4 regions of the Bradyrhizobium sp. JR4.3 genome follow, and region 2 is predicted to be linked to each of the others. Evidence: predicted binding sites of a transcription regulator. Region 2 holds the regulator's gene; each other region holds the start of a gene.
The links. The regulator PhoB, encoded in region 2, activates phosphate uptake and scavenging genes when phosphate is short. The targets are predictions, from matches to a motif close to TGTCATNNANCTGTCAT.

Region 1 (7,145 bases), 180 kb from region 2:
CGGCTTCATGTCGGCGTTCTCGACGATCTCCGAGAACAGCTTGCCGAGCGCGCCGGTGGAGTGAATCGCAATTGCGAGCACACCCGCCATCGGACCGAGACCGAAGGCGATCACGAAGATCAGCGCAAACACGATGCCGGGCACCGTGCGGGCGAATTCGAGCAGGCGCCGCACCGTGAAACGCAGCCAGGGCGCGGGCGAGGTGTTTTCAGCAGCGAAGAAGTTGAGGCAAAATGCAAAAACCGCGCCGATCAACGTGCCGACATAGGAGATCAGCACGGTCTCGCCCAGCATCTTCAGCCATTTGCGCCAGCCCCACAGCCACTCGCCGACATCGGTCCAGACCCGCTGTCCGTTGTCGAGTGTAAGGATGCGGTCGAAATAGCTGATGAAGTTGCCGTAATGGGTGAACAGCGTGCGCAGATTCACTTCGGCGCCGAACGCGGCCAGACACAGTGCAGCGGCGAAGATCACGGCTCCAAACAGGAGTCGGAGCCGCCTGCGCGCGACCGCCTGGCGATAGGCGGCGTTGAGCACGGCGAGCTGCTGCTCGGGAAGGATCGAAACCGCGACGGTCATCTGATCAGGACAGGTGGTCGATCAAAGAGAAAGAGCCGGGTCCATCGACCCGGCTCCAGTGGCATCGTCCGAAACTCAGGACGCCTTCTTCTTACGCAGCGCATCGACGAACTTGATCAGCTCGATCGTGCCATCCCAATCCTTGGTGGTCGCGGGATGAAAACCCTTCTTCTGGCCGTCCTGGAGGCGGTCGAAGGCAGCCTTGTCCTTGGCCGGCGCGTCGAAGAACGCCTTCGCGATCGCGGCCTTGGCCTCTTCCGGCAGATCGGAATTGTAGGCATAGGGACCGTTGATGATCGGCGCCGATTTGTGGATGATGCGGAAATCGTCCTTCTTCATCGCCGAACCGTCGGCATTCTTCAGCATGCCCTTGGTCAGCATCTGCGCCAGCGTCGAATCGTCATCGCTGGTCCACTGGTTGGCGGCAACGTCGACAGTGCCCTGCGCCAGCGCCAGGATCGCGTTCTCATGGCTGCCGGTGAAGACGACCTTGCTGAAATAGGTGTCGGCATCCGCGATGCCCATCTTGTCGAGCTCGAAGCGCGGCACGTTGTTGCCGGAGGTCGAGTTCGGGTCGACCAGGCCGAGGTTCTTGCCTTTGAGCTGGTCGATGCTCTTGTAGGGGCTGCTCGTCTTGACGAAGAACACCGAGTAATAGCCGGTCGAGCCGTCGGAATTGATGTCGTTGGCGAAGGCGTCGGTCTTGACGCCGGTCAGGCGGGCGCGGGCGAACGAGGCAGAGCCGTAGCTCGCGATGTGGATGTTGCCGGCGCGCTGGCCTTCGATCACGGCAGCGTAGTCGTTGGCGATGCGCAGCGTGACTTTCACGCCCAGTTCCTTGGAGAGATAGCTCATGAACGGCGCCCAGCGCTCGGTGACGCCCGAGGCGTTTTCCGCCGGAATGACCGCGAAGGTCAGCTCGGGATATTTGGCCTTCCAGTCTTCGGCGGACGCGGAAGTCGTGAACGCGAGCGCGGCGGCGCCGGCAAGAATCAATCTGCGAGTAATCATGATAGCCTCTTCATTGGTTGAGGTCGGTTGACGCAAAACTGGTGAGTCCTGAAGCGGCGCAGCTCAGGCGGCGGCCGCCGTTCCAAGCGCCGGAATGCCCTGTCGCACCGGTGCAGGCGTGCCGCCCATGACATCGGCGGCTTCGAGATCGTAGAGCTCGCGCGCAACGTGCTCGGTCAACTCGGCCGGCGCGCCGTCGAACACCACGCGACCCTGCGCCATGCCGATCAGCCGGTCGCAATAGCTGCGCGCCAGATCGAGCGAATGCAGGTTGCAGAGCACGGTGATGCCGAAATGCTTGTTGATGCGCAGCAGCGCATCCATCACGATCTTGGTGTTGCGCGGGTCGAGCGAGGCGATAGGCTCGTCGGCGAGAATGATGTCGGGCTGCTGCACCAGGGCGCGGGCGATCGCCACGCGCTGCTGCTGGCCGCCGGAGAGCTGATCGGCGCGCTGGGCTGCGAGCGGGGCGATATCGAACTGTTCGAGCGCGGACATCGCCAGCGCCTTGTCCTGCTCGGGCCAGGTCTGCGACAGCGAGCGCCAGGCTGGCATCGTCGCGAGCCGTCCCATCAGGACGTTGGTGAGAACATCGAGCCGGCCGACCAGGTTGAACTGCTGAAAGATCATCGCCGAGCGCGCTCGCCACTGCCGCAGCTCCTTGCCGCGCAGCGCCGTGACGTCGAGGCCGTCGAACAGGATGCGGCCCTGTGAAGGGGTCGCGAGACGGTTGATGGTCCGGAGCAGGGTCGACTTGCCGGCGCCGGACCGTCCGATCACGCCGACGAAGCCGCCGGGAGAAACTTGAAACGAAGCGTCGTCCACCGCGGCTTTCACGCCGAAGCGACACGTCAGACCTTCAACCACCAGCATGCAGGGCTCCAGAGTAGCTGGGACCCACCGCTAACGCCGGCGCTTGACACTTGTGTGACACGGACGTTGCGGTGCGGCGATCCTACACACCTCATCCCCTGTTCATCCCTTGTCACCGCGTCGTCATGACATTGTCATCAAGCCGCTCGAAGAGAAACGCCCGCCCTCTCGTTCGGATGCAACATGGCCGCCAAAGCGCTTTCGGTCCAGCCGACCATCGATCCCTCGGCGAAGCTGCACGACACCAGGCTTGGGGCCTACACCGAGGTCGGCGCGCGCACGATGCTGCACGAAGTGACGATGGGCGAGTACTCCTATGTCGTGAACGACGCCCAGATCACCTACACCACCATCGGAAAATTCTGCTCGATCGCGGCGATGACACGGATCAATCCGGGCAATCACCCGATGAACCGCGCCACGCAGGCGCACTTCACCTATCGGTCGAGCGCCTATTTCGAAGGCGAGAGCGACGACACGGAATTCTTCGACTGGCGGCGCCAGCATCACGTCCATATCGGTCACGACGTCTGGATCGGTCACGGCGCGATCGTGCTGCCGGGTCGCAACATCGGCACCGGCGCGGTGATCGCGGCCGGCGCCATCGTCACCAAGGACGTGCCGGCCTACACCATCGTTGCCGGCAATCCGGCGCGCATCGTTCGCCGGCGGTTCTCGGAAGAGGTTGCGGGGCGGCTTGCGAGGCTCGCCTGGTGGGACTGGGATCACGACAAGTTGCGTGAAGCCCTGCCCGATTTCCGCAAGCTCGGGATTGAGGATTTCCTCACGGCATACGAAGCACGGGCACCTTCCTCTGCCAGCAAACGAAGCGCGGTCGCGTGACAGACATATTCCTCGAGGGCGGCCGGGCCCTGATCGGCTCCGAATTCGTCGAAACGTCGCTTCTCGTGTCCGGAACGGACATCGCGCAGGTCGATGGCTCTCGCAGCCGCGTACGACTTGCGATCGACGCGCGCGACCTGCTGGTGCTGCCTGGCATCGTCGATCTGCACGGCGATGCCTTCGAGCGACAGATGATGCCGCGTGCCGGGGTCGACTTCCCGATCGATGTGGCGCTCGCCGACAGCGATCGCCAGGCGATCAGCAACGGCATCACCACGGTGTTTCACGCCACGACCTGTTCGTGGGAGCCGGGCCTGCGCAGCGCCGACAATGCGCGCGGCCTGATGGAGGCGATCGAACGGCAGCGCCCGCAGTTTGCCGCCGACACCCGCTTTCACCTGCGCCACGAGACCTACAATCTCGACGCCGAGGCCGAGATCTCGCAGTGGCTCAGCGAGGGCCGCGTCGACCTGTTCGCCTTCAACGACCACATGGACGGCACGGTTGGGGACATGGCCAAGCCCCGCAAGCGCAACCGCATGGTGGAGCGCACCGGCCTCTCGGGTGAAGATTTCGACCGGCTGGTCGGACACATAATGTCCCGCGCCGCGGATGTGCCGGCTTCCGTGTCGCGACTCGCCGCGGCGGCGCGCGCCGCCGACGTGCGGATGCTCTCGCATGACGATGCGACGCCGGCGATGCGCCAGAGCTTTCGCGCGATGGGCGTGGCGATCGCGGAGTTTCCGATCAACGAGGAGACGGCGCGGGCGGCAGCAAGCCACGGTGATGCCATCGTCTACGGCGCGCCAAACGTCGTGCGCGGCGGTAGCCACACCGGCTGGACCAAGGCATCCGACATGATCGCCAAAGGGCTCTGCTCGGTGCTGGCCTCGGACTACTACTATCCCGCGCAGCTGCTCGCTGCGTTCCGGCTCGCCGCCGATGGCGTGCTGCCGTTGACCGAGGCCTGGAATCTGGTCTCCGCCGCGCCTGCGCGCGCGACCGGCCTTGCCGATCGCGGCGTACTCGCTGAAGGACGGCGCGCGGACATTCTGCTGGTCGACGACCGCGTGCCGCTGCGGCCGCGGCTGATCGCCGTGATATCAGGCGGCAAGCTCGTACATCTCACCGACGCGACGCGGTTGCTTGGCATGGCAGCTGCCCCGCGCGAAGCTGTCGTCGCGGCATAAACCCGCTATGCTCGAACGATGACAAGTTTCCCCCGCTACGCGATCTACCATGCCGCCAGTGCCGACAGCGCCGTCTCGCGCTTCGGCGCCGAACTGCTCGGCTATGATGCGCATACCGGCCGAGAGCTGCCGTTCCCGGACGAGGCGCTGCGCACGGCTCCGGACTGGCGTGATGTCACCGCCGATCCCCGCAAATACGGCTTTCACGCCACGCTGAAGGCGCCGATGGCGCTGGCGTCCGACAGGCGCGAGGTCGAGCTTGTTGCGGCCTGCGCGACATTCGCCGGCGGGGCACGCGCAATTCCGGTGATCCGCCCGGTCGTCGATTCCATCAGCGGCTTCATCGCCGTCATTCCGGCGGAGCCGGTCGGCGAACTCCAGCAGCTCGCCGCCGATTGCGCGCGCGACTTCGATTCCTTCCGCGCGCCGCTGAGCGCGGAAGACCGCGCGCGGCGCAAGCCGGAGAAGCTGAGCGAACGGCAACGCGACTATCTCGACCGCTGGGGCTATCCTTACGTGATGGAGGAATTCCGCTTCCACATGACGCTGACGGGCCGGCTCGACGCGGAGCGGCGCGGGCCGATTCTGGACATGCTGCGGGGAAGGTTTGCTGCGCTCGGTCTCAAGACGCTTGCGATCGATCGCGTCGCGCTGTTCAAGCAGGATGACGCCAAAGCTCGCTTCCGCATCATCGGCGAGTGGGCCTTGACGCAGTAAGCGTCAGTGCCAGCTCGCGAGATTGCCGAGCGCCACAACGCCAACCAGAATGAGGCTGGTCGCCCAGATTACATCCAGATTGAACCAGCTTCGCGAGACGAATCTCAATCCCAGATGGCGGTAGACCAGCCATGCCAGGCATCCGCCGGCGCTGACCATGGCGGCAACGTGCACCAAAGACACCAGCACCGCCATCCCGAGACTCGCCTTCATCAGCGCGCCGGCGGCCTCATGGCCGGCATCGAGTTCGAAGGCCTGGCAGAGCCCGAGATAGATCGGCACGAGCATCAAGGCGGCGCCATGAGCGATGGCAACGGCAAATGACCAGAGCGCCAATTGCGTCGGCGGAATTCGTGCCAGCGCGCGCGGATGGCGCCGCTCGACCAGCCGATAGACGCCGAAGCCGATGACGAGAAGGCTCGCGCCGAGCTGGATCGAACGCTGCCACTCGGCCAGCACGAGAAGGAACGCGAATGGCAGCAGCACGAGAAGCGTTGCCAGGAGATGCCCGGCCGCCAGAGCCCACAAAGCACGAAAGAGCGCGCGCGGGCTCTTGTCCATGAGCCCGGCCGAAACGGCGAGCGGCCAGCCCATTCCCGGATTGACCCCGTGATAGAGACCGCTCGCAACAAGAGCGAGCCACAGCCAGCCGAGGCTCGCGTGTGCCCAATCTAGGCCGACGGGTAGCAAAAGGAGTCCGTCGAACAATCACCGCCCTCCAGCCTGATCTGGTGCGCACGATATCCGTCGGGGAAGCTCACGAAGTAGTTCTTGTCGAGCTCAAGGCCGCCATTGCGACCGACATTGGCCATGACTTCCACACCCGGAACGCCATCGGGATAGAACTGGTCATCCCAGGTGGAATAGAGCGAATTGGTCCAGTACACCCGCCTGCCGTCGCGGCTGATCTCGACCATCTGCGGGCCGGCCGCAAATGCCTTGCCGTTCGGATGACGGGTGCGGCGCGCGATGCCGCCGATGTGAACCGAGCCCGCAAGCTTCGGCTTTCGCGGATCACTCACGTCGTACTGGCGCATCTCACCCGTGCCCCAGCACGAGACGTAGAGAAAACGATCATCCATCGACAGGTCGATGTCGGTCACCAGCGGCGGCACGGCGCCAAAGCCCTGAAGCAGCGGCGGGAGCTTCTCCTTTGGCGCAGGCTCGGACGGGATCGTCGCCGTCTTCTCCGCATGGAATTTTCCGCCTTCGCGCCACCAAGTCCAGATCGAGGCTTCGAGATTCGTGGTGTCGACCACAACGCCTACGAAGCCGTATTCGCGAACCGGATCGTGCGCCGGCCGTACCTCCAGCGCCATCTGATGATTGGCGCCGAGGTCGATGGTCTGCACGTTGCGACGGGCGCGAAGATCCCAAAAGTGGAGACGATGGCCATATTTGTTCGCCAGCAGATCTTCCGCGACGATTCCGTTCTCGAACTGCGGCGGCAACGCCCATTCACTCGTCACCATGTAGTCGCGCGGCAGGTTCCACCAGAAATCATAGTGCAGCGTCTGCGGACCGCGGTCGATCTCCCATCGTCCAAGGACCTCGAACGTCTCGCAATCCATGATGAAGACGCCTGGAGGCCCGTTGGTGCCGTCCTTGCCGCCGCCGCCGAGCGTGCTCACATAGACGCCGTCCGGCCCGCAATGGATGGTATGCGGCCGCGAATAGCCGGTCTTTTTGAAAACTTCCTCGGGCTCGATGATTTTGTGGATTTTGGCTTTGGTCGGATCGGGCTTGGTATCGATGATGTAGATCCGCGACGAGCGCAGCCCGGGAATGATGAGATAGCGCCGCTCGATGAAGGCATGCCCAGTGAGCGGCGACAAGGCGGAGGAGCAGGCATTCCAGCCGAAGTGATGAAACTCATCGCCCTTGTTGGGCATCGTCACGGTGTGGACGATCTGGCTGTAGGTCGGCGATCCC
Region 2 (7,145 bases):
GCTTCGGTGTTTTCTTGGGCGTTTTATCGGGCGACGTGCTCATCAGCTTGCCGCCCGCTTGTTGCCGGACAACGCCGCGCAGGCGCGCTCGAGCCGCCCGACGCTGTCCTCGATCTCGGCTTCGGTGACGATCAAAGGCGGCAGGAAACGCACGACATTGTCGCCGGCACCGACGGTGAGCAGTTTTTGGTCGCGCAAGGCGGCAACGAGATCGCCGGAGGGCACCACGGCCTTGATGCCGATCAGGAGGCCCTCGCCGCGCACTTCGCTGACGACATCGCCATGACGGTCGATCACGGAAGCGAGCTTCTGCTTGAGCAGCAGCGACATCCTCTGCACGTGGTCGAAGAAGCCGGGCTTGAGCATGACGTCGAGCACGGTATTCGCCGCCGCGATCGCGAGCGGATTGCCGCCGAAGGTCGAGCCGTGCGAGCCCGGCGTCATGCCGGACGCCGCTTCCGCGGTCGCAAGGCAGGCGCCGATCGGGAAGCCGCCGCCGAGCGCCTTGGCCAGCGACATCACGTCAGGTTCGACGCCAAGGCGGCGGTATGCGAACAGATCGCCGGTGCGGCCCATGCCGGTCTGCACCTCGTCGAAGGCGAGCAACAGGCCGCGCTCGTCGCAGAGCTGGCGCAACGCCCTCAGGAAGGCGGGCGTTGCCGAACGCACACCGCCCTCGCCCTGGATCGGCTCGATCAGGATGCCGGCGGTCTGCGGACCGATCGCCTTTTTCACTGCCTCGAGATCGCCATGCGCGACCTGGTCGAAGCCCTCCATGGGTGGGCCGAAACCTTCGAGATATTTTGCCGAACCCGTCGCGGCCAGCGTCGCCAGCGTGCGGCCATGGAAGGCGCCTTCGAAGGTGATCATGCGATAGCGGTCTGGATGGCCCTTCGCGGCGTGATAGCGGCGCACGATCTTGATCACGCATTCCAGCGCTTCGGCGCCGGAATTGCAGAAGAACACGAAGTCCGCGAAACTTTCATTGCACAGGCGCGCGGCAAGCTTTTCGCCGTCCGGGCTCTGGAACAGGTTCGACATGTGCCAGAGCTTCGTGGCCTGTTCCTGCAACGCCGCGACCAGCGCCGGATGGGCATGGCCGAGCGCATTCACCGCCACCCCGGAGGTGAAATCGAGATAGCGCTCGCCATTGGTCGCGATCAGCCAGCAGCCTTCGCCACGCTCGAAACCGAGGTCGGACCTGGCGAAAACGGGGAGCAAATGCGGCGCTGCGCTGTTAGTCATGACGGTCACTTGAATGTTGCGGACGGTGTGAGCGTGCATTACGCAACGCACCATCGACCGGCCCGGAAAACGAAACGTGCCGCCTCTTGAGGGCGGCACGTGCGACTATCTTAGGCCTGGTGAATCGGGTGTCAATGCCGCCCGGAAAGCCTCGCGAAACGCTGAATCCGTAGTCTTGCGGTGCCGATTTTGCGGGATTTAGCCACGGAACATGTGGAAGCGAGTCGGCGGACTCTTGCGCGGGAGTCACGCCATATTGTAGCGTTTGGATTGTCAGATACGACATCTCGTGCAGTGGTTCTGATCTTTAAGTCCTTATGTACCGGCGTAAACGTTCGGGCGTTCAAGACGCGCCCGGCGAGCCTTAAGGGATTCTGGCGGCACGGGTTTTTGAAGGCTTAGGCATTCGCTGCGAGGCCCCAGGATGGCTGGCGCGCAGCGAGGGAAAGGGTGCAATGACGGTTTTGACCTGGTCCGATGATCGCGTCGAGCAGCTGAAAAAGCTCTGGGAGGCCGGACTTTCGGCCAGCCAGATCGCGGCGGAGCTCGGCAATGTGACCCGCAATGCCGTGATCGGCAAAGTGCACAGGCTCGGTCTTTCGGGCCGCGCCAAGAGCCCATCATCGGCAGCGCCCCGGCCGCGCAAGGCGCGCCCCGCGCAGCACATGATGCGGGTGAGCCGCCCGATCTCGCGCGGCAACACCGCGCTGGCGCAGGCCTTCGAGGTCGAGGCTGAGCCGGATCCGGTCACCTACGACAACGTGGTGCCGATGAGCCAGCGGCTGTCGCTGCTCGAATTGAACGAGGCGACCTGCCACTGGCCGGTCGGCGATCCCTCGAGCCCGGACTTCTTCTTCTGCGGTGGACGGGCGCTGTCCGGCCTGCCCTATTGTGCCCAGCACTCGCGTGTTGCGTACCAGCCGGCGTCGGATCGGCGCCGCGCACCGGTGAAGCCGGGTCCGCGGTAATCACGGCAAGTCGTCGCGCAAAGACAGTTCAATAATTTCAGTGTCGTCCTGGCGAAAGCCAGGACCCATACTCCGAGCACGCAGTAGTCGTGCGAAAGGGGTAACTCTGAGTCTTCGCCAAACCACTCCCTGTGGTTATGGGTCCCGGATCAGCGCTCGCTTCGCTCGCTTGTCCGGGACGACATCGGAGAATGCAGGGACAGCTCGCCAACAAACGAGCCTGCAACCCTACACCTGCTCCGCCTTGGCAAACCGATCATCCAGCGCGTAGCCGGCGCCGCGGACGGTGCGGATCGGGTCCTGTTCGCGGCCGAGATTGAGCAGCTTGCGCAGACGGCCGATATGCACGTCGACGGTGCGCTCGTCGATATAGATGTCGCGGCCCCAGACGCTGTCGAGCAGCTGCTCGCGCGAGAACACCCGGCCCGGATGCTCCAGGAAGAACTCCAACAGGCGATATTCGGTCGGACCGAGATCGATCGGCCGGCCCGATCGCGCCACGCGGCGCTTGTCACGGTCGAGCTCGATGTCGCCAAAGGCAAGCACGGTGGCGAGCCGCTCCGGGCTTGCACGCCGCAGCAGGCCCTTCACGCGTGCCAGCAGCTCCGGCACCGAGAACGGCTTGACGATGTAATCGTCGGCGCCGGTCGCAAGACCCCGCACCCGCTCGCTCTCCTCGCCGCGCGCGGTGAGCATGATGATCGGGAGCTGCTTGGTCTCGGGACGGGTGCGAAGCCGGCGGCACAGTTCGATGCCTGACAGGCCCGGCAGCATCCAGTCGAGCACGATCAGATCGGGGATGTGCTCCTTGAGGCGGGTGTCGGCGTCGTCGCCGCGCATCACCGTCTCGACGTCATAGCCGTCGCCTTCGAGGTTGTAGCGGAGAAGCTCGGTCAGGGCTTCCTCGTCCTCAACCACCATAATGCGTGCGCCCATCGGGTCGTCGCTCCCTTAAGTCTTCAGGTGTTCGGTACCGTGTTGGCGAAGGTCGTCATGTCGCCCTTCGGCCGCTTGTCGGTGATCGCCTGGCCCTCGATCATGTAGAACACGGTCTCGGCGATGTTGGTGGCGTGGTCGCCGATCCGCTCGATGTTCTTGGCGCAGAACATCAGGTGAATACAGAACGAGATGTTGCGCGGATCCTCCATCATGTAGGTGAGGAGCTCGCGGAACAACGAGGTGCAGATGGCGTCGACTTCCTCGTCGCCCTTCCACACCGCCATCGCCGCCGGCAAATCATGCGCGGCATAGGCGTCCAGCACCGACTTGACCTGCTGCTGCACGAGGTCGGTCATGTGCTCGAGGCCGCGGAACAGCTTGAGCGGATGGAAGTCCGTCTCCAGCGCCGCGACGCGCTTGCCCATGTTCTTGGCGAGGTCGCCGATGCGCTCGAGATCGGTCGCGACGCGCATGGCGCCGACGATCTCGCGCAGATCGACCGCCATCGGCTGGCGGCGGGCGATGGTGAGCACCGCACGCTCCTCGATGCGCTTCTGCAGCGCGTCGAGCTCGGTGTCGATGGCGACGACGCGCTGGCCGAGCGGGACGTCGCGGCGGATCAGCGCGTCGACGGACTCGACGATCATGCGCTCGGCGATGCCGCCCATCTCGGCGACCAGGCGGGTGAGTTCCTGGAGGTCGGTGTCGAAAGCCTTTGCGGTATGTTCGGAAGCCATGTCGCGTCTCCTAGCCGAACCGGCCGGTGATGTAATCCTGCGTGCGCCGGTCGGTCGGCGACGTGAAGATCTTGCTGGTGTCGTCGAACTCGATCAGCTCGCCGAGATACATGAAGGCGGTCTTGTCGGAGACGCGCGCCGCCTGCTGCATGTTGTGGGTGACGATCGCGATCGTGTAATCCTCGGACAGCTCCTGGATCAGCTCCTCGACCTTGGCGGTCGAGATCGGGTCGAGCGCCGAACAGGGTTCGTCGAACAGGATCACCTCGGGCCGCACCGCGACGGTGCGGGCGATGCAGAGGCGCTGCTGCTGGCCGCCGGAGAGCGACAGGCCGGAGGCGTTGAGCTTGTCCTTGACCTCGTTCCACAGCGCGCCGCCGCGCAGCGCCTTCTCGACGCGGCCGTCCATTTCGGACTTCGAGATCTTCTCATACAGGCGGATGCCGAACGCGATGTTCTCGTAGATCGTCATCGGGAACGGCGTCGGCTTCTGGAACACCATGCCGACGCGGGCGCGCAGCAAATTGAGGTCCAGCTTGCCGTCGAGGATGTTGGTCTGGTCGAGCATCAGCTGACCGGTGGCGCGCTGGCCGGGATAGAGGTCGTACATCCGGTTGAAGATGCGCAGCAGGGTCGACTTGCCGCAGCCCGACGGACCGATGAACGCCGTGACGCGATTGGCGCCGAGCGTCAGGTTGATGTTCTTCAGCGCGTGGTGCTCGCCGTAATAGAAGTTCAGGTTGCGCACGGTCACCTTCGGGGGCGCCTCCGGCAGCACTGGCGCGTGGGGCAGCCCACCGGCCGCGCTCATCGACGATACTGAAAGATCACTCATTTTGCGGTCCTCTCGGCGCCAAGGATGCGCGCGCCAATATTAAGGGCAAGAACGGTCAGGGTGATGAGCAGCGCCCCGCTCCAGGCCAGCTGTTTCCAGTAGGCATAGGGGCTCTGCACGAAGTTGTTGATGGTGACCGGCAGGTTCGCCATCGTCTTGTTCAGGCCGAGGCTGAAGAACTGGTTCGACAGCGCGGTGAACAGCAGCGGCGCGGTTTCACCGGCGACGCGAGCGGTCGCGAGCAGCACGCCGGTGATAAGGCCGGAGCGCGCGGCGCGATAAGCGATCCGCTTGATCACCAGCGAACGCGGCAGGCCGAGCGCCGAGGCCGCCTCGCGCAACGCGTTCGGCACCAGCAGCAGCATGTCCTCGGTCGTGCGCAGCACCACCGGGATCACGATGACCGCGAGCGCGAGCGAGCCTGCGATCGCCGAGAAGCCGCGCATCGGCACGACCACCGCGCCATAGATGAACAGGCCGATGATGATCGAGGGCGCCGAGAGCAGGATGTCGTTGATGAAGCGGATCACCGAGGTCAGCCGGTCATTGCGGCCGTATTCGGCGAGATAAGTCCCGGCGAACATGCCGAGCGGCGCGCCGATGCCGACGCCAATCACGGTCATGATCAGCGAGCCGACGATGGCGTTGAGCAGACCGCCCTCATTCGATCCGGGTGGCGGCGTGTTCTCGGTGAACAGCTGGACGTTGAGTCCCGCCAGTCCGTTGTAGAGCAGCGTGATCAGGATCAGCGCGAGCCAGGTGACGCCGAAGGCCGTTGCGGCGATGCAGAGCCCGCGAACGACGATGTCCTTGCGGCGGCGGCGTGAATAGATCGGATTCATGGCGCTAGTTCCCCGCCTTCTTTTCCAGCCGCATCAGCATCAGCCGCGCCGCTGCAAGCACGAAGAAGGTCAGCACGAACAGCAGGAGACCGAGCAGGATCAGGCCGGACTGGTGCAGGCCGTCGCTCTCGGCGAACTCGGATGCGATCGCCGCCGAGATCGTGGTGCCCGGCGCGAAGATCGACGACGAGATCCGGAACGAGTTGCCGATGATGAAGGTCACCGCCATGGTCTCGCCGAGCGCTCGGCCGAGCGCCAGCATGACGCCGCCGATGACGCCGACGCGGGTGTAGGGGATCACCACGCTGCGGACGACTTCCCAGGTGGTGCAGCCAACGCCGTAGGCGGCTTCCTTCAGGACCGGAGGCACGGTCTTGAACACGTCGACCGAGATCGAGGTGATGAAGGGCAGCACCATGATGGCGAGGATCAGCGCGGCATTGAACAGGCTGAGATAGGACGGGGGACCTGCGAAGATCGCGCCCAGCACGGGCACGCCGTCGAAGATCTTGATCATGAAGGGCTGGAACGTGTTGGCGAGGAACGGACCCAACACGAAGAAGCCCCACATGCCGTAGATGATCGAGGGGATGCCGGCGAGCAGCTCGATCGCCATGCCGATCGGGCGGCGCAGCCATTGCGGGCAGAGCTCGGTGAGGAAGATCGCAATGCCGAGACCCACGGGGATGGCGATCAGCATCGCGATGAAGGAGGTGACGAGCGTGCCGTACATTGGCCCGAGCGCGCCGAGCACCGGCGGATCGGCCGACGGTGCCCAGCGCTGCGTCCACAGGAACGAGACCCCGAATTCCTTCATCGCCGGGAAGGCGCCGACGATCAGCGAAATGATGATGCCGCCGAGTATCAGAAGCACCGAGATCGCGGAGAGCCGCGTGATCCAGTAGAAGGTGACGTCGCCGAGCTTGAACGCGCTCAAGGCCTTGGCGCGATCATACGGTCCGGCGTCGTCGATTACATCGCTCTGAACGGCCATCTCTGCCACGCCGATCCCCTGTACTAAATAGCATACGTTTTTTTGTTGGTCCGTGCCCCGGATGCGGCGCAGCGCATCCGGGGCACGAGCGTCGCGAAGCTAGCTCTTGATTTCGGCAGCCCAGGTCTTCTCGATCAGCTGAACGACCGGGTCCGGCATCGGGATGTAGTCGAGCTCTTCAGCCGCCTTGCCGCCGTTCTTGAAGGCCCAGCGGAAGAACTTGATGGCTTCCTGCGAGGCCGCCTTGTCGGTGGCGTCCTTGTGCATGAGGATGAAGGTCGCCGCCGTGATCGGCCAGGATTTCTCGCCGGGCTGGTCGGTCAGGATGACGTAGTAGCCGGGCGCCTTGGCCCAGTCGGCGTTGGAGGCGGCCGCCTGGAACGCTTCGACGGTGGGCTGCACCGGCTTGCCGGCCTTGTTGACGAGGCCGGTGTAGGTCAGCTTGTTCTGCTTGGCATAGGCGTACTCGACGTAGCCGATCGAGTTCTTGGTCTGGCTGATGTTGCCGGACACGCCTTCGTTGCCCTTGGCGCCGACGCCGACCGGCCACTCGACCGCGGTACCCTCACCGACCTTGCTCTTCCA
Region 3 (7,145 bases), on a different contig from region 2:
GCTCGGCTGGGGCGTCGGCGGCATCGAGGCCGAAGCCTGCATGCTCGGTCAGCCGCTGTCGATGCTGCTGCCCAACGTCGTCGGCTTCAAGCTGAAGGGCGCGATGAAGGAAGGCGTCACCGCGACCGACCTCGTGCTGACGGTCACGCAGATGCTGCGCAAGCTCGGCGTCGTCGGCAAGTTCGTCGAGTTCTTCGGCCCCGGCCTCGACCATCTCTCGGTCGCCGACAAGGCGACCATCGCCAACATGGCGCCCGAATATGGCGCGACCTGCGGTTTCTTCCCGGTCGATGCCGCCGCACTCGATTATCTCAAGACCTCCGGCCGGGCCTCGGCGCGCGTCGCGCTGGTGCAGGCCTATGCCAAGGCGCAAGGGCTGTTCCGCACCGCCAAGTCGGCCGATCCGGTGTTCACGGAGACGCTGACGCTCGACCTCGGTGACGTCGTGCCGTCGATGGCCGGTCCGAAGCGCCCCGAAGGCCGCATTGCGCTGCCGTCCGTGGCCGAGGGCTTCTCGCTCGCGCTCGCCACCGAATACAAGAAGGCCGAGGAGCCGGCGAAGCGCTTTGCCGTCGAGGGCAAGAAGTTCGACATCGGCCATGGCGACGTCGTGATCGCCGCGATCACCTCCTGCACCAACACCTCGAACCCGAGCGTGCTGATCGGCGCCGGTCTGCTGGCGCGCAACGCCGCCGCGAAGGGCCTCAAGGCAAAGCCGTGGGTGAAGACTTCGCTCGCCCCGGGCAGCCAGGTGGTGGCGGCCTATCTCGCCGATTCCGGTCTCCAGGCCGATCTCGACAAGGTCGGCTTCAACCTGGTCGGTTTCGGCTGCACCACCTGCATCGGCAATTCCGGTCCGCTGCCCGAGGAGATCTCGAAGTCGATCAACGACAACGGCATCGTCGCGGCTGCCGTGCTCTCCGGTAACCGCAACTTCGAAGGCCGCGTCTCGCCGGACGTGCAGGCGAACTATCTGGCCTCGCCGCCGCTCGTGGTCGCCCACGCGCTCGCGGGCACCGTCACCAAGAACCTCGCCATCGAACCGCTCGGTGAAGGCAAGGACGGCAAGCCGGTCTACCTGAAGGACATCTGGCCGACGACGAAGGAGATCAACGCCTTCATGAAGAAGTTCGTGACCGCGGCGATCTTCAAGAAAAAGTATGCCGACGTGTTCAAGGGCGACACCAACTGGCGCAAGATCAAGACGGTCGAGAGCGAGACCTATCGTTGGAACATGAGCTCGACCTATGTGCAGAACCCGCCCTATTTCGAAGGCATGAAGAAGGAGCCGGAGCCGGTCACCGACATCGTCGAGGCCCGCATCCTCGCCATGTTCGGCGACAAGATCACCACCGACCACATCTCGCCGGCCGGTTCGATCAAGCTCACCTCGCCCGCCGGCAAATATCTCAGCGAACACCAGGTACGTCCGGCCGACTTCAACCAGTACGGCACGCGGCGCGGCAACCATGAAGTCATGATGCGCGGCACCTTCGCCAATATCCGCATCAAGAACTTCATGCTCAAGGGCGCGGATGGAAATATCCCTGAGGGCGGTCTGACAAAACACTGGCCAGACGGCGAGCAGATGTCGATCTACGACGCCGCGATGAAGTACCAGCAGGAGCAGGTGCCGCTGGTGGTGTTCGCCGGCGCCGAATACGGCAACGGCTCCTCGCGCGACTGGGCCGCGAAGGGCACGCGTCTGCTCGGCGTGCGCGCCGTGATCTGCCAGAGCTTCGAGCGCATCCACCGCTCCAACCTGGTCGGCATGGGCGTGCTGCCGCTGACGTTCGAGGACGGCACCTCCTGGTCGTCGCTCGGTCTGAAGGGCGACGAGAAGGTCACGCTGCGCGGCCTCGTCGGCGAGCTCAAGCCGCGCCAGAAGCTGACCGCGGAGATCGTCTCCGGCGACGGTTCGCTGCAGCGCGTTTCGCTGCTCTGCCGCATCGATACGCTGGACGAGCTGGAATACTACCGCAACGGCGGCATCTTGCACTACGTGCTGCGCAAGCTCGCGGCGTAAGCGCGGACTTGTGAACGGTGGCTCACTGCGAAGTGAGTAGTAGGTTACACGAAGGCGGCCTATCACAAGGCCGCCTTCACGCGTTTGCGGCAGGCTTCAGATGGGCCCGCCCGGCGGAGAACCCCACGCTTTGGACGGTTACTTTGGCGGACGAAAGTGTGAGGCCCGTAAGACTACGGTGACCATCCGGCGGTAAGATTTCCCTCTCACGAGCAATGGTGTACGGCGTTCGACATGACAACAATGACGGCTTCTCATCTGGTTTCACGCTGGTCCGGCGCCCTCTGGTCGGGAGCTCTTGGTCTCTGTGCAATCGTCGCCGTCATTCGTCCTGCCGAGGCTGATCCCCGCGCCGTTGTCGAATTGTTTACCTCGCAGGGCTGCTCCTCCTGCCCGCCGGCCGACAAGATCATCGGCGACCTCGCCCGCGATCCTTCGATCATCGCGCTGAGCATGCCGATCGACTATTGGGACTATCTCGGCTGGAAGGACACATTGGCCGATTCGCGCTTCTCTGCACGGCAGCGTGCCTATTCGCGCATGCGCGGCGACCGCGAAGTCTACACACCGCAGGTCGTGGTCAACGGCTCCACGCATGTCGTCGGCAGCGACCGCACCGGCATCGAAAGCGCGATCGGCAAAACCGACACGGGCACGGGCGTGATGAGCGTGCCGGTGACGATGTCGCTCGCGGGCAAGCAGATCAACGTCTCGGTGGCCGCGAGCAACGAGCCGACCGTGTCCCACGGCGAGGTCTGGATCTGCTCGATTGCGAAATCGGTGCCGATCGCGATCAGCCGCGGCGAAAATCGCGGACAGCAGGTCATCTATCACAACGTGGTGCGCAACCTGCTCAAGGTCGGCGACTGGACCGGCCGTCCGGAAAGCTGGACGGTGCCGATCGAGAACCTCACGCGCGACGGCGTCGACGGTGCCGTGGTCTATGTTCAGGACGGCAGCCGCGAGAAGCCGGGCCCGATGCTGGGCGCGGCGTATACGTCGCTGCACTGACGCGCACACTTCGAATCTTCCGACTCAAGCACGCTCTCAATCCTCATGGTGAGGAGGCGCGTCAGCGCCGTCTCGAACCATGCAGGCCCTACTGAGGCAGCTCGGCCTCGATCCTTCGAGACGCCGCTTCGCGGCTCCTCAGGATGAGGGGAGAGAGTTTGTGCGGAGATGGTGAGATATGCGTCGAGGCAGAAACATCCCGACACAGACAAAACCGACCCAAACAAAAAAGGACCAACTCGCGTTGGCCCTCCTTGTCGTGCGAACAGACCCGATCCTGACGGCCCCGGGGGGCTGGGGGCTGAGGAATCCGGAACCGAAAGGACCGGGTCAACGCACACAAGCCTTTTCGCAATGCAGGGCGGCAGTCGCTTGGCGGAAAAGCGGCGACACTATGATTCCTGCTAACGATCCCGTGACGGTTTGCCGCGACAGAGTTCCACCGCTGCGTGTGGGCGGTTTGCTCCGGTCCAGTGTCCTTCCAGGGGCCCCTTGCGGTGGGGAACAGTTGGCGCGATCATGCAACTGTCATGATCCGCGGTTCCGGGGACGGTCTTCGCGGACGCGGTCATGCTGATGCGACAGGAGGCGACCTATGAGTCTGTCGGAGGATGCCGATCCGAGCGAACAGCGCGCGGCGGCGCGCCCCGCCGCTTCGAATGCGCAGCTGAGCCGCGTGACGTTCAACCGGCTCGAGCTGCACCGTATTCTCAATCTCTACGGCCGGATGGTCGCCGACGGCGAGTGGCGCGACTATGCCATCGACTTCCTCAGGGATCGCGCCGTGTTCTCGGTCTTTCGCCGCGCCTCGGAAGTGCCGATCTATCGTATCGAGAAGGATCCGCGCCTCGCGCGCAAGCAGGGCATGTACAGCGTGATCTCGGCGACGGGCCTGATCCTGCGCCGCGGCCACGAGCTGGAGCGCGTGCTCCTGGTGATCGATCGCAAATTGGCGGTGGTGTGAGCAGGGATCCAGTAGCCCGGATGAGCGTAGCGACATCCGGGTCTTTGCTTGCAGCCTTCCCGGGTATCGCTTCGCTCACCCGGGCTACGGGCCTTACTTCCCCGGCACGCTCTTCGCGCCCTCGCCAAGATCCCGCTGCATCATCACCGTGTCCAGCCAGCGGCCGAATTTCAGCCCGACGCTGGGATGCGTGCCGATCATCTTGAAGCCGCCCTTGCTGTGCACGCCGATCGAACCCGCATTGGCGGAATCGCCGATCACGGCGATCATCTGGCGGAAACCGCGCGCCTCGCACTCGACGATCAGCCGCTCCAGCAGGAGCGCTCCGATGCCGCGGCGGTGGAAGGACGGATCGAGATAGATCGAGTTCTCGACCGTGAAGCGGTAGGCCGGCCGCGGCCGGTAGGCGCCGGCATAGGCGTAGCCGGCGACGCGCCCGTCGAGGATGGCGACGAAATAGGGGTAGCCGCCGTCGATCAGCGTACGGTAGCGGCGCGTCATCTCGGCGAGATCGGGCGGCTCCAGCTCGAACGTCGCGGTGCCCTCGCGGACAGCCTGCTGGTAGATGGCGGTGATGGCGGGAAGGTCGGCCTCAATGGTGGGCCTGATATCGGGTGCGGACATGCCGCAAGATTAGAGCCTTCCTGGGACGGCTGGAAGAGGCGAACCGCCTCCCCACGTCGTCATTGCGAGCGAAGCAGCCTCCATCTTCTCCGCTGTCATGCCCCGCGTAGGCGGGGCATCCAGTACTCCGAAACAGTGCAGCAAGAACAGAGCCGCTGCGGCGTACTGGATCGCCCGCCCCAGTGCGCAATTGCGCACAAGGCGGGCGATGACGACGTCCGGCCCACCCAAACAAAAACCCCGGCCTTTCGGCCGGGGTTCGTGTCCGTCCTCTCGCCTCAGCGCTTAGTCGCGCTGGCCGAGGAGCTGCAGGAGCAGCGTGAACAGGTTGATGAAGTTCAGGTACAGCGACAGCGCGCCGGTGATGGCCGCACGCTCTGCGATGTCACCGCCGGCCGAGGCGTAGCCGTAGATGTAGTCGTTCTTCAGCCGCTGGGTATCCCAGGCGGTGAGGCCCGCGAACACCAGCACGCCGACCACCGACACCACGAACTGCAGCACCGAGCTCGCCAGGAACAGGTTTACCAGGCTCGCGATCACGATGCCGATCAGGCCCATGAACAGGAACGAACCCATTCCGCTCATGTCACGCTTAGTGGTGTAGCCGTAGAGGCTGAGCGCGCCGAAGGTCGCCGCGGTGATGAAGAACACCCGCACGATCGAGGTGTGCGTGAACACCAGGAAGATCGAGGACAGCGAGACGCCCATCAGCGCCGCGAACACCCAGAACAGGATCTGGGCGGTCGAGGGAGCGAGACGGTTGATGCCCGCCGAGATCACGAACACCATGGCGAGCGGCGCGAGCATGAACAGCCACTTCAGCGGGCTGACGAACATCGCGTAGCCGAACGGCGTCAGGAACAGCTTGCCGACGCGGACGGCTTCCGGGGTCGGAACATCCGTCACGGCGGCCATGTAGACGCCGAGCGCGGCCAAGCCGGTGATGGCGAGGCCAATGCTCATGTAGTTGTAGATGCGCAGCATGTAGGCGCGCAGGCCGGCATCGACCGTCGCGGCGTCAACACGCCCGGCGGCCCTGCCGAAAGGAGAAGCGTAATTGCGGTCTAGGTCCGACATGGTCGAATTCCCGTTGGTTGGTCCGGTCCGGCATGAGGGTCGCCATGCCGCCGGTTCGTCAAACTCTATCTCGGATACCGATGTCTGCCGACTAAATTTTGGCTAACAATCGGGGCTCCGAACCCACTCGATATGTGGGAAACTAACACATCCGCTGCAACCGTCCACGCGCGGCTGAATGTCGCCCTTCCCTGCAATCCAGACGAGCGGACGTGGTTAATCGCCGGAATCGTGCGATTTCGCTCCCGCGCAGCCGCCCGCTACCATTTGTCACAAATTCCGCAACACCGTGGCGGGCTTTTTGTTCAACGCCAGCAGCGTGCCGGCGAGCCCGAGGCCGACCGTGACGACCAAGGCAGCCGCGACCACGCCGGCGGCGCTGCCGCCCTGCCAGACGAAAGTGAGGGTCATCAGCCGGGTCACGATCATCCAGGCCGCGACGCTGCCGGCGATAACGCCGAACACCGCCGTAGCGAGGCCAATCAGGAGGTATTCGAGGGCATAGGCGCCGAGCAGCCGCAGCCGGGTCGCGCCCAGGGTCTTGAGGATTACAGCATCGTAGACCCGGTGGCGATGGCCGGCGGCGAGCGCGCCGCCCAACACCAGGATCGCCGAGATCAGGGTCACCGCGCTGGCGCCCCGAATCGCCAGCGCCAGGTTGGTCACGACCGAGCCGACCGTCTCCATCACCTCGCGCACGCGCACGCTCGTCACCATCGGATAGGCGTCAGCAACCTCCCTGATGATCTTGCCGTCGCCGGCCGCATCGCCCCCGGCTTCCGTCAGCGTCGCGATGTGGGTGTGCGGCGCGCCCTTGAACGCGTTCGGCGAGAACACGAGGACGAAATTGATGCCGAGGCCCTGCCAGTCGATGCTGCGCAGATTGCTGATTTTTGCGGGGATGTCGCGGCCGAGGATATTGACCACGACCTCGTCGCCGAGCTTGAGGCCGAGTCCGTCCGCGATCTTCTTCTCCATCGAAACCAGCGGCGGGCCGGAATAATCGGCGCTCCACCACTCGCCCTCGACCACCTTGGAGCCTTTCGGCAGCTCGGCGGTATAGGTCAGCCCCCGGTCGCTCTGCAGCACCCACTCGGAATCGGTGCTGGGCTTGAGCTCTTCGGCGCGGACGCCGCGGGCTCCGACGATCCGCCCGCGCAGCATCGGCACGTCGTCGACCTTCGCGCCAGGGGCGATCTGGCGCAGATACGAGTCGAACTGCTCGGCCTGCGTGCTCGGAATGTCGATGAAGAAGAACGACGGTGCGTGCTCGGGCAGCGCCGCCAGGAACTGCCGGCGCAGATTGCCGTCGATCTGGGTGATGGTGACGAGCACGGCCAGCCCGAGGCCCAGCGACAGCACGACCGAGGGCGTCAGTGCGCCCGGCCGGTGGATGTTGGCAATCGCAAGCCGCAGCATCGGCCACCGCGTGCGCGGCAGCCG
Region 4 (7,145 bases), on a different contig from region 2:
TTTACGCTCAGCTACTGGTGGGACTGATCAACGGCTCGTTCTACGCGCTGCTCAGTCTCGGGCTTGCCGTGATCTTCGGCATGCTCAACATCATCAATTTCGCCCATGGCGCGCTCTACATGACGGGCGCGTTCGTCGCCTACTTCCTGCTGAACATCGGCGGCATCAACTACTGGTGGGCGTTGCTGTTGGCGCCGATCATCGTCGGCATCTTCGGCATGATCCTGGAACGGACCATGCTGCAATGGCTGACGGGGCTCGATCATCTCTACGGCCTGCTCCTGACCTTCGGCATTGCGCTGATCGTGCAGGGCGTGTTCCAGAACTATTTCGGCTCCTCTGGCATGCCTTACGCCATTCCGGACCAGCTCAAGGGCGGCATGAATCTCGGCTTCATGTTCCTGCCCATTTATCGCGGCTGGGTCGTCATCTTCTCGCTGGTGGTCTGCATCGCGACCTGGTTCCTGATTGAGAAGACGCGTCTCGGCGCCTATTTGCGTGCCGCGACTGAAAACCCGACGCTGGTGCGCGCCTTCGGCGTCAACGTGCCGCGCATGATCACGCTGACCTATGGTTTGGGTGTCGGCCTGGCCGCGCTTGCCGGCGTGCTGTCGGCGCCGATCAACCAGGTGCGGCCGCTGATGGGCGCCGACCTGATCATCGTGGTGTTCGCGGTGGTCGTGATTGGCGGCATGGGATCGATCATGGGCTCCATCATCACCGGCTTTGCGCTCGGTGTGATCGAGGGCATGACCAAATATTTCTACCCCGAGGCCTCCAACACCGTCGTGTTCGTGCTGATGGTGCTGGTGCTCTTGGTGAAGCCAACGGGATTGACGGGAAGGGCGGCCTGATATGACAGCCTTGACGGACGACACGCTGCCGGTAACCCCGCGCGCGATCCGCGACGAGATGATCGTGTTCGTGGTGATGGCGCTGCTGCTGGCTTCGGTGCCATTCACGGGCGTCTACCCGTTCTTCGTGATGCAGGCGCTGTGCTTCGCGCTGCTCGCCTGCGCCTTCAACCTGCTGATCGGCTACGGCGGTTTGCTGTCCTTCGGCCATGCGATGTTCTTAGGCACCGCCGGCTATTGCAGCGCGCATGCGCTGAAGGTCTGGGCGCTGCCGCCGGAGCTCGGCATCCTCGTCGGCGTCGCCGGTGCCTTCGTGCTCTCGCTCATCACGGGCTATATCTCGATCCGGCGCCAGGGCATCTATTTCTCGATGATCACGCTGGCGCTGTCGCAGCTTCTGTACTTCATCTACCTCCAGGCGCCGTTTACCCATGGCGAAGACGGCATCCAGGGCATCCCGCAAGGACGCATGTTCGGCGTGTTCGATCTGACCAAGCCGACCGTGCTCTACTATGTGGTTCTGGTCGGCTTCCTCGCCGGCTTCCTGCTGATCTTCCGCATCATCAACTCGCCCTTCGGCGAAGTCCTCAAGGCGATCCGCGAGAACGAGCCGCGCGCGATCTCGCTGGGTTACCGCACCGATCAGTACAAGTTCCTGGCTTTCGTCCTGTCGGGTACGCTGGCCGGCTTTGCCGGTGCGCTGAAAGTCTTCGTGGCGCAGAATGCCTCGCTCACCGACGTGCACTGGTCAATGTCGGGCGAAGTCGTGCTGATGACGCTGGTCGGTGGTCTAGGAACCGTGTTCGGTCCCGTGGTCGGTGCCTTCGTGATCATCGCCATGCAGCAATATCTGGCGGGGTTCGGGCAGTGGGTGACCGTGATCCAGGGCTCGATCTTCGTGATCTGCGTGCTCACCTTCCGCCGTGGCGTCATCGGCGAAATCGCGCATTACTTCCGGCGGTCGCTGTAAGTCATTGATCTAATGGAAGATGTGTTGACTCGCGAAAGCGGTGGATGATCCGGCTCCACGGGCGTGAGGTGGCACGCGCGTGGATCGAAAATGGTCTATGACAGTTTCATGACGGCCCCCTTTGGCCAGGCCATTATCCAACCGGTAGTTTCTCTCCCATGATGCGATTGTTTCGCTCTTTCCTGCCCAAGGAAGAACGGTTCTTCGACCTGTTCGACCGCCACGCCCAGACCGTGATCCAGGGCTCGATCGCGCTCCAGAGCATGCTCAACGGGGGCGAGGAGACGCCGGTCTATTGCCAGCGCGTCAACCAGTTCGAGAACGATGCGGACAATATCACCCGTGAGGTGCTGACGGCGGTGCGTCGCACCTTCATCACCCCGTTCGACCGCGGCGACATCAAGAACCTGATCACCTCGATGGACGACGCCATCGACCAGATGCAGCAGACCGCCAAGGCCGTGATGCTGTTCGAGGTCCGCAGCTTCGAGCCCCCGATGCGGGAGATCGGCGGGCTCCTGATCGAATGCGCCAATCTGGTCGGCCGTGCGCTGCCGCTGATGCAGAAGATCGGTCAGAACGTGGCCATGCTGACTGCGATCACGGAAGAGCTTGGCAAACTGGAAGGCCGCGTCGACGATCTCCATGATATCGGGCTGAAGGAACTGTTCCTCAAGCATCGCGACGGCAACGCGATGGATTTCATCGTGGGCGCAGAGATTTACGACCATCTCGAGAAAGTCGCCGATCGCTTCGACGACGTCGCGAACGAGATCAACAGCATCGTCATCGAGCAAGTTTAGGGCAGGGGCCACGCCGTGGATGTTGCGTTGGGTCTTCCCGTCCTGATCGGATTGATCGCCGTCGCGCTGCTGTTCGACTTCCTGAACGGCCTGCACGACGCCGCCAATTCGATTGCGACCATCGTCTCGACTCGCGTGCTGCGGCCGCAATACGCGGTGTTCTGGGCCGCGTTCTTCAATTTCGTCGCCTTCATGGTGTTCGGGCTCCACGTCGCCCAGACCATCGGCACCGGCATCATCGATCCCGCGATCGTGGATGCTCAGGTGATCTTCGCCGCGCTCGTCGGCGCCATCGTCTGGAACCTCGTGACATGGGCGCTCGGCATCCCATCGTCCTCGTCTCATGCATTGATCGGCGGCTTGTTTGGTGCCGGTGTGGCCAAAGCCGGCCTTTCGGCGGCGGTCTGGAGCGGATTGTCCAAGACGGTGATCGCTATCGTGCTGTCTCCGCTCGTCGGCTTCCTGCTCGCGATGGTGCTGGTCGCGATCGTCTCCTGGGCCTCGGTGCGCTCCACGCCCTTTGCCGTGGATCGCGCCTTCCGCATCCTGCAATTCGCCTCCGCCTCGCTCTATTCGCTCGGCCATGGGGGCAACGACGCGCAGAAGACCATGGGCATCATCGCCGTGCTGCTCTATTCGCAGGGCCAGCTCGGCGGCGAATTCTTCGTACCCTTCTGGGTGGTGCTCTCGTGCCAGGCCGCGATGGCGATGGGGACGCTGATGGGCGGCTGGCGCATCGTTCGCACCATGGGCCTGCGCATCACCAAGCTGACCCCGATGCAGGGATTTTGCGCCGAGACCGGCGGTGCCGCGACCCTGTTCATGGCGACCTTCCTCGGCGTTCCCGTCTCGACCACCCACACCATCACCGGGGCCATCGTCGGCGTCGGCGCCGCCCGCCGCCTTTCGGCGGTGCGCTGGAACGTCGCCAGCTCGATCGTCTATGCCTGGGTGATCACGATGCCGGCCTCGGCCATCGTCGCCGCGCTGAGCTGGTGGGCGGTCAAGATCTTCCTCAGGTAACCAGCTTCAGCCCGACAATCCCGGCGACGATCAGCCCGATGCTGGCGAGGCGGAACGCGGTGGCCGGCTCGCCGAACAGGACGATGCCGAGCGTCGCGGTACCGACCGCGCCGATGCCGGTCCAGACTGCATAAGCGGTTCCAATCGGCAGCGATTTGAGGGCGAGCCCGAGCAGGATGATGCTGCCGGCCATGGCGCCGAGCGTGAGGACCGACGGAACGAGCTTGCTGAACCCCTCGGTGTATTTGAGGCCGATCGCCCAGGAGACCTCCAGCAGACCGGCGACGAACAGGATGCTCCAGGCCATGACGACCCTCCATTCAAGGCAGGGTCGTCCCCGCGACTGGCGTGCTGTGGGAAGGGAAGGCCGTCCCTCCCAACCTGATCTTGGGCCCGATATGGGACTGGCCGGAAGGCTCCGCAATCACCAGATGAGGCTTGATCAGGCTCATTTTCCCTGCCAAACGCTGCCGCAATGTCCGACATCGCCACCACAGCCGAATCGACGGCCCGTTCCTCGCTTGCCGCTGAAGTGTCGCGGCGGCGTACCTTTGCCATCATCTCGCATCCGGACGCCGGCAAGACCACGCTGACCGAAAAGCTGCTGCTGTTCGGTGGCGCCATCAATCTGGCCGGCCAGGTCAAGGCCAAGGGCGAGAGGCGCAACACGCGTTCGGACTGGATGAAGATCGAGCGCGAGCGCGGAATCTCGGTCGTGACCTCGGTCATGACCTTCGAGTTCGAGGGCCTCGTTTTCAACCTGCTGGACACGCCGGGTCACGAGGACTTTTCGGAAGACACCTATCGCACGCTCACGGCGGTCGATTCCGCCGTCATGGTGATCGACGCCGCCAAGGGCATCGAGGCGCGCACCCGAAAGCTGTTCGAGGTATGTCGTCTTCGCGACATCCCGATCATCACCTTCATCAACAAGATGGACCGCGAGAGCCGCGACGTGTTCGAGCTCCTCGACGAGATCGAGAAGACGCTGGCGCTCGATACCACGCCGATGACCTGGCCTGTCGGCCGCGGCCGCGAGTTCCTCGGCACCTATGACGTCGTCAATGGCGGCGTGCGCCTGCTCGAAGGCGGCGGTGCCAAGACCGGCGCGGCGCAGCAGATCGAGATCGCCGAGCTCGCCAAGCTCAACGCCAATCTCGACGTGTCAGCGGTCAAGGACGAGCTCGAGCTCGTCACCGCGGCTTCAAAGCCGTTCGAGCTCGAAGCGTTTCGCGAGGGCCATCTGACGCCGGTCTATTTCGGCAGCGCGCTACGCAATTTCGGCGTCGGCGACCTGCTGCAAGGGCTCGGCAAGTTCGCGCCCGAGCCGCGCGCGCAGGAGAGCGACCAGCGCAAGGTCGAAGCCACCGACCCGCGCATGAGCGCCTTCGTGTTCAAGATCCAGGCCAACATGGATCCCAACCACCGCGACCGCATCGCCTTCGCGCGGCTGTGCTCCGGCAAGCTGAGCCGCGGCATGAAGGCGAAGCTCGTGCGCACCGGCAAGAGCATGCCGCTGTCGAGCCCGCAATTCTTCTTCGCGCAGGACCGTTCGGTTGCGGACGAAGCCTATGCCGGCGATGTCGTCGGCATTCCCAATCACGGCACGCTGCGCATCGGCGATACGCTGACCGACGGTGAGGATTTCAACTTCGTCGGCGTGCCGAGCTTTGCGCCGGAAATCGTCCGCCGCGTGCGTCTCACCGATGCGATGAAAGCCAAGAAGCTGAAGGAAGCGCTTCAGCAGATGTCGGAAGAGGGCGTGGTGCAGGTGTTCCGCCCGCGCGACGGCGCGCCCGCGTTGGTCGGCGTCGTCGGCGCTCTCCAGCTCGACGTGCTCAAGGCGCGGCTGGATGCGGAATATTCCCTCCCGGTCGAATTCGAGGTCAGCGAGTTCCAGCTCGCGCGTTGGGTCTCCTCGGGCGACCGCAAGAAGCTCGATACCTTCATCGCTGCCAACACCTCCAGCATCGCCGACGATGTCGACGGCGATCCCGTCTATCTGGCGCGGAACGAGTTCTATCTCGGCTACACAAGGGAACGGGCCGAGGGCATCGAGTTCACCAACGTCAAGGACGTCAAGAAGAAGGGCTAGGGTGTGGCTCCGTCCCACCGCTGTCATGCCCCGCGCAGGCGGGGCATCCAGTACGCCGCAGCCTCTCGGCTCAATCACAATCGCCTCTGGGATACTGGGTCGTCCGGTCAAGCCGGACGACGACACCGCGTGTACGCGCGAGCATGTGAACGCTTGCAGGCTTGACGGCTTCTCCGGCGATGCCACGTTCTGGTCATGTGGCGCGGCATCCTTGTTTTCTTCCTGCTGGCGATCTCGACGATCGCCGCGGACGCGCGGCCCAGGCAAATCAACCCAATTCCGTTTTCGCACGAGCCGTGCAGCGTCCTCGACGGCAGGCCCTGCACGCCGTCCTACTGCAGCCCGCTCGAGCCTGGTCCCTGTATTCCCGAGATCGACTATCCCTATGGCCAGAATCTCCAGCTCACGATCCAAAGCGTACCGTCAGAGGCGGATCGCGCCAAATACCAGAAGCCGGATCATGATCTCGACACGATCGGCGATCTCTTCGCCGAACTGCGCAGCTGCTGGTCGCCGCCAACGGACAATGCGCACGCGGGCATGCAGATCGCCGTGCGTTTCAGCTTCAACAAATCGGGCGGCCTGATCGGCCCGCCGCGCCTGACCTTTGCGACCGCAGGCGTCCCCGCCGAGACGAGAACCTCCTACCTCAATGCGATCAATTCATCGTTGAACGCCTGCCTGCCGCTGAAATTCACCGGGGGTCTTGGCGGTGCCCTCGCCGGGCGGCCGATCGCGATCCGATATGTCGACAATCGCGAGATCGGCAAGTAGCGCATCAGTTGCGACCCGCGGCCAATCGATGATACGCCATGGGCTGGGGCGCTGGTTGAGGGGAGAATCTCGTGGGTCTGCTGGTGATGATCCTGGGGCTTGCGCTGTTTTTTGCGGCGCATGTGTTCACGACGAAACGCGAGGCGCGCGCGCAGGCCATCGCGAGACTGGGCGAGGGGACCTACAAAATCCTCTATTCGCTTGCCTCGCTCGCGGGGCTCGCGCTGATCATCTGGGGCTTCGCGCATTACCGTGCGACGGGCTGGATCGACGTCTGGTATCCGCCGAAGGCGCTGAAGCACATCACGCTCGCGCTGATGTTGCCCGCGGTCATCCTGGTGGTTGCGTCCTATCTGCGCGGCCGCATTTACGCGACGCTGAAGCATCCGATGCTGGCCGGCATCAAGCTGTGGGCGGCGGCGCATCTTCTGGCCAATGGCGATCTCGGCTCCATCATCCTGTTCGGCTCCTTCCTGGGCTGGGCGGTGTATGATCGTATCACGCTGAAGCGTCGCACCGATGGCGGCGGTCCGCCGATTCCGGTGGGCGGCGTCACCAACGATCTGATCGCGATCGCGGTCGGGATCGTCGCTTATCTGGCGCTGGCTTTTGCGTTCCATCCGGTC

Region 1: the regulator PhoB is predicted to act here: its motif matches at 2,585-2,601, upstream of phnC (phosphonate ABC transporter ATP-binding protein).
Region 3: the regulator PhoB is predicted to act here: its motif matches at 3,553-3,569, upstream of ABIB91_RS29950 (DUF2794 domain-containing protein).
Region 4: the regulator PhoB is predicted to act here: its motif matches at 1,922-1,938, upstream of ABIB91_RS24040 (DUF47 domain-containing protein).

The regions. Positions count from the first base shown of each region.
Region 1 covers NZ_JBEPQF010000008.1:48,402-55,546, forward strand. The annotation lists gene phnE (phosphonate ABC transporter, permease protein PhnE) at 1-579, opposite strand, end outside; gene phnD (phosphonate ABC transporter substrate-binding protein) at 655-1,590, opposite strand; gene phnC (phosphonate ABC transporter ATP-binding protein) at 1,654-2,463, opposite strand; gene ABIB91_RS15175 (LbetaH domain-containing protein) at 2,647-3,306, shown strand; gene ABIB91_RS15180 (alpha-D-ribose 1-methylphosphonate 5-triphosphate diphosphatase) at 3,303-4,496, shown strand; gene ABIB91_RS15185 (DUF1045 domain-containing protein) at 4,515-5,213, shown strand; gene ABIB91_RS15190 (hypothetical protein) at 5,217-5,807, opposite strand; gene ABIB91_RS15195 (selenium-binding protein SBP56-related protein) at 5,885-7,145, opposite strand, start outside.
Region 2 covers NZ_JBEPQF010000008.1:227,620-234,764, forward strand. The annotation lists gene argF (ornithine carbamoyltransferase) at 1-43, opposite strand, end outside; gene ABIB91_RS16030 (aspartate aminotransferase family protein) at 43-1,245, opposite strand; gene ABIB91_RS16035 (GcrA family cell cycle regulator) at 1,701-2,213, shown strand; gene phoB (phosphate regulon transcriptional regulator PhoB) at 2,442-3,149, opposite strand; gene phoU (phosphate signaling complex protein PhoU) at 3,173-3,889, opposite strand; gene pstB (phosphate ABC transporter ATP-binding protein PstB) at 3,900-4,724, opposite strand; gene pstA (phosphate ABC transporter permease PstA) at 4,721-5,566, opposite strand; gene pstC (phosphate ABC transporter permease subunit PstC) at 5,571-6,560, opposite strand; gene pstS (phosphate ABC transporter substrate-binding protein PstS) at 6,660-7,145, opposite strand, start outside.
Region 3 covers NZ_JBEPQF010000024.1:62,303-69,447, reverse strand. The annotation lists gene acnA (aconitate hydratase AcnA) at 1-2,026, shown strand, start outside; gene ABIB91_RS29955 (DUF1223 domain-containing protein) at 2,261-3,037, shown strand; gene ABIB91_RS29950 (DUF2794 domain-containing protein) at 3,633-4,001, shown strand; gene ABIB91_RS29945 (GNAT family N-acetyltransferase) at 4,095-4,625, opposite strand; gene ABIB91_RS29940 (Bax inhibitor-1/YccA family protein) at 4,911-5,702, opposite strand; gene ABIB91_RS29935 (ABC transporter permease) at 5,973-7,145, opposite strand, start outside.
Region 4 covers NZ_JBEPQF010000016.1:42,289-49,433, forward strand. The annotation lists gene ABIB91_RS24030 (branched-chain amino acid ABC transporter permease) at 1-854, shown strand, start outside; gene ABIB91_RS24035 (branched-chain amino acid ABC transporter permease) at 856-1,824, shown strand; gene ABIB91_RS24040 (DUF47 domain-containing protein) at 1,983-2,627, shown strand; gene ABIB91_RS24045 (inorganic phosphate transporter) at 2,643-3,650, shown strand; gene sugE (quaternary ammonium compound efflux SMR transporter SugE) at 3,643-3,957, opposite strand; gene ABIB91_RS24055 (peptide chain release factor 3) at 4,126-5,745, shown strand; gene ABIB91_RS24060 (UCP034077 family protein) at 5,941-6,519, shown strand; gene ABIB91_RS24065 (NnrU family protein) at 6,591-7,145, shown strand, end outside.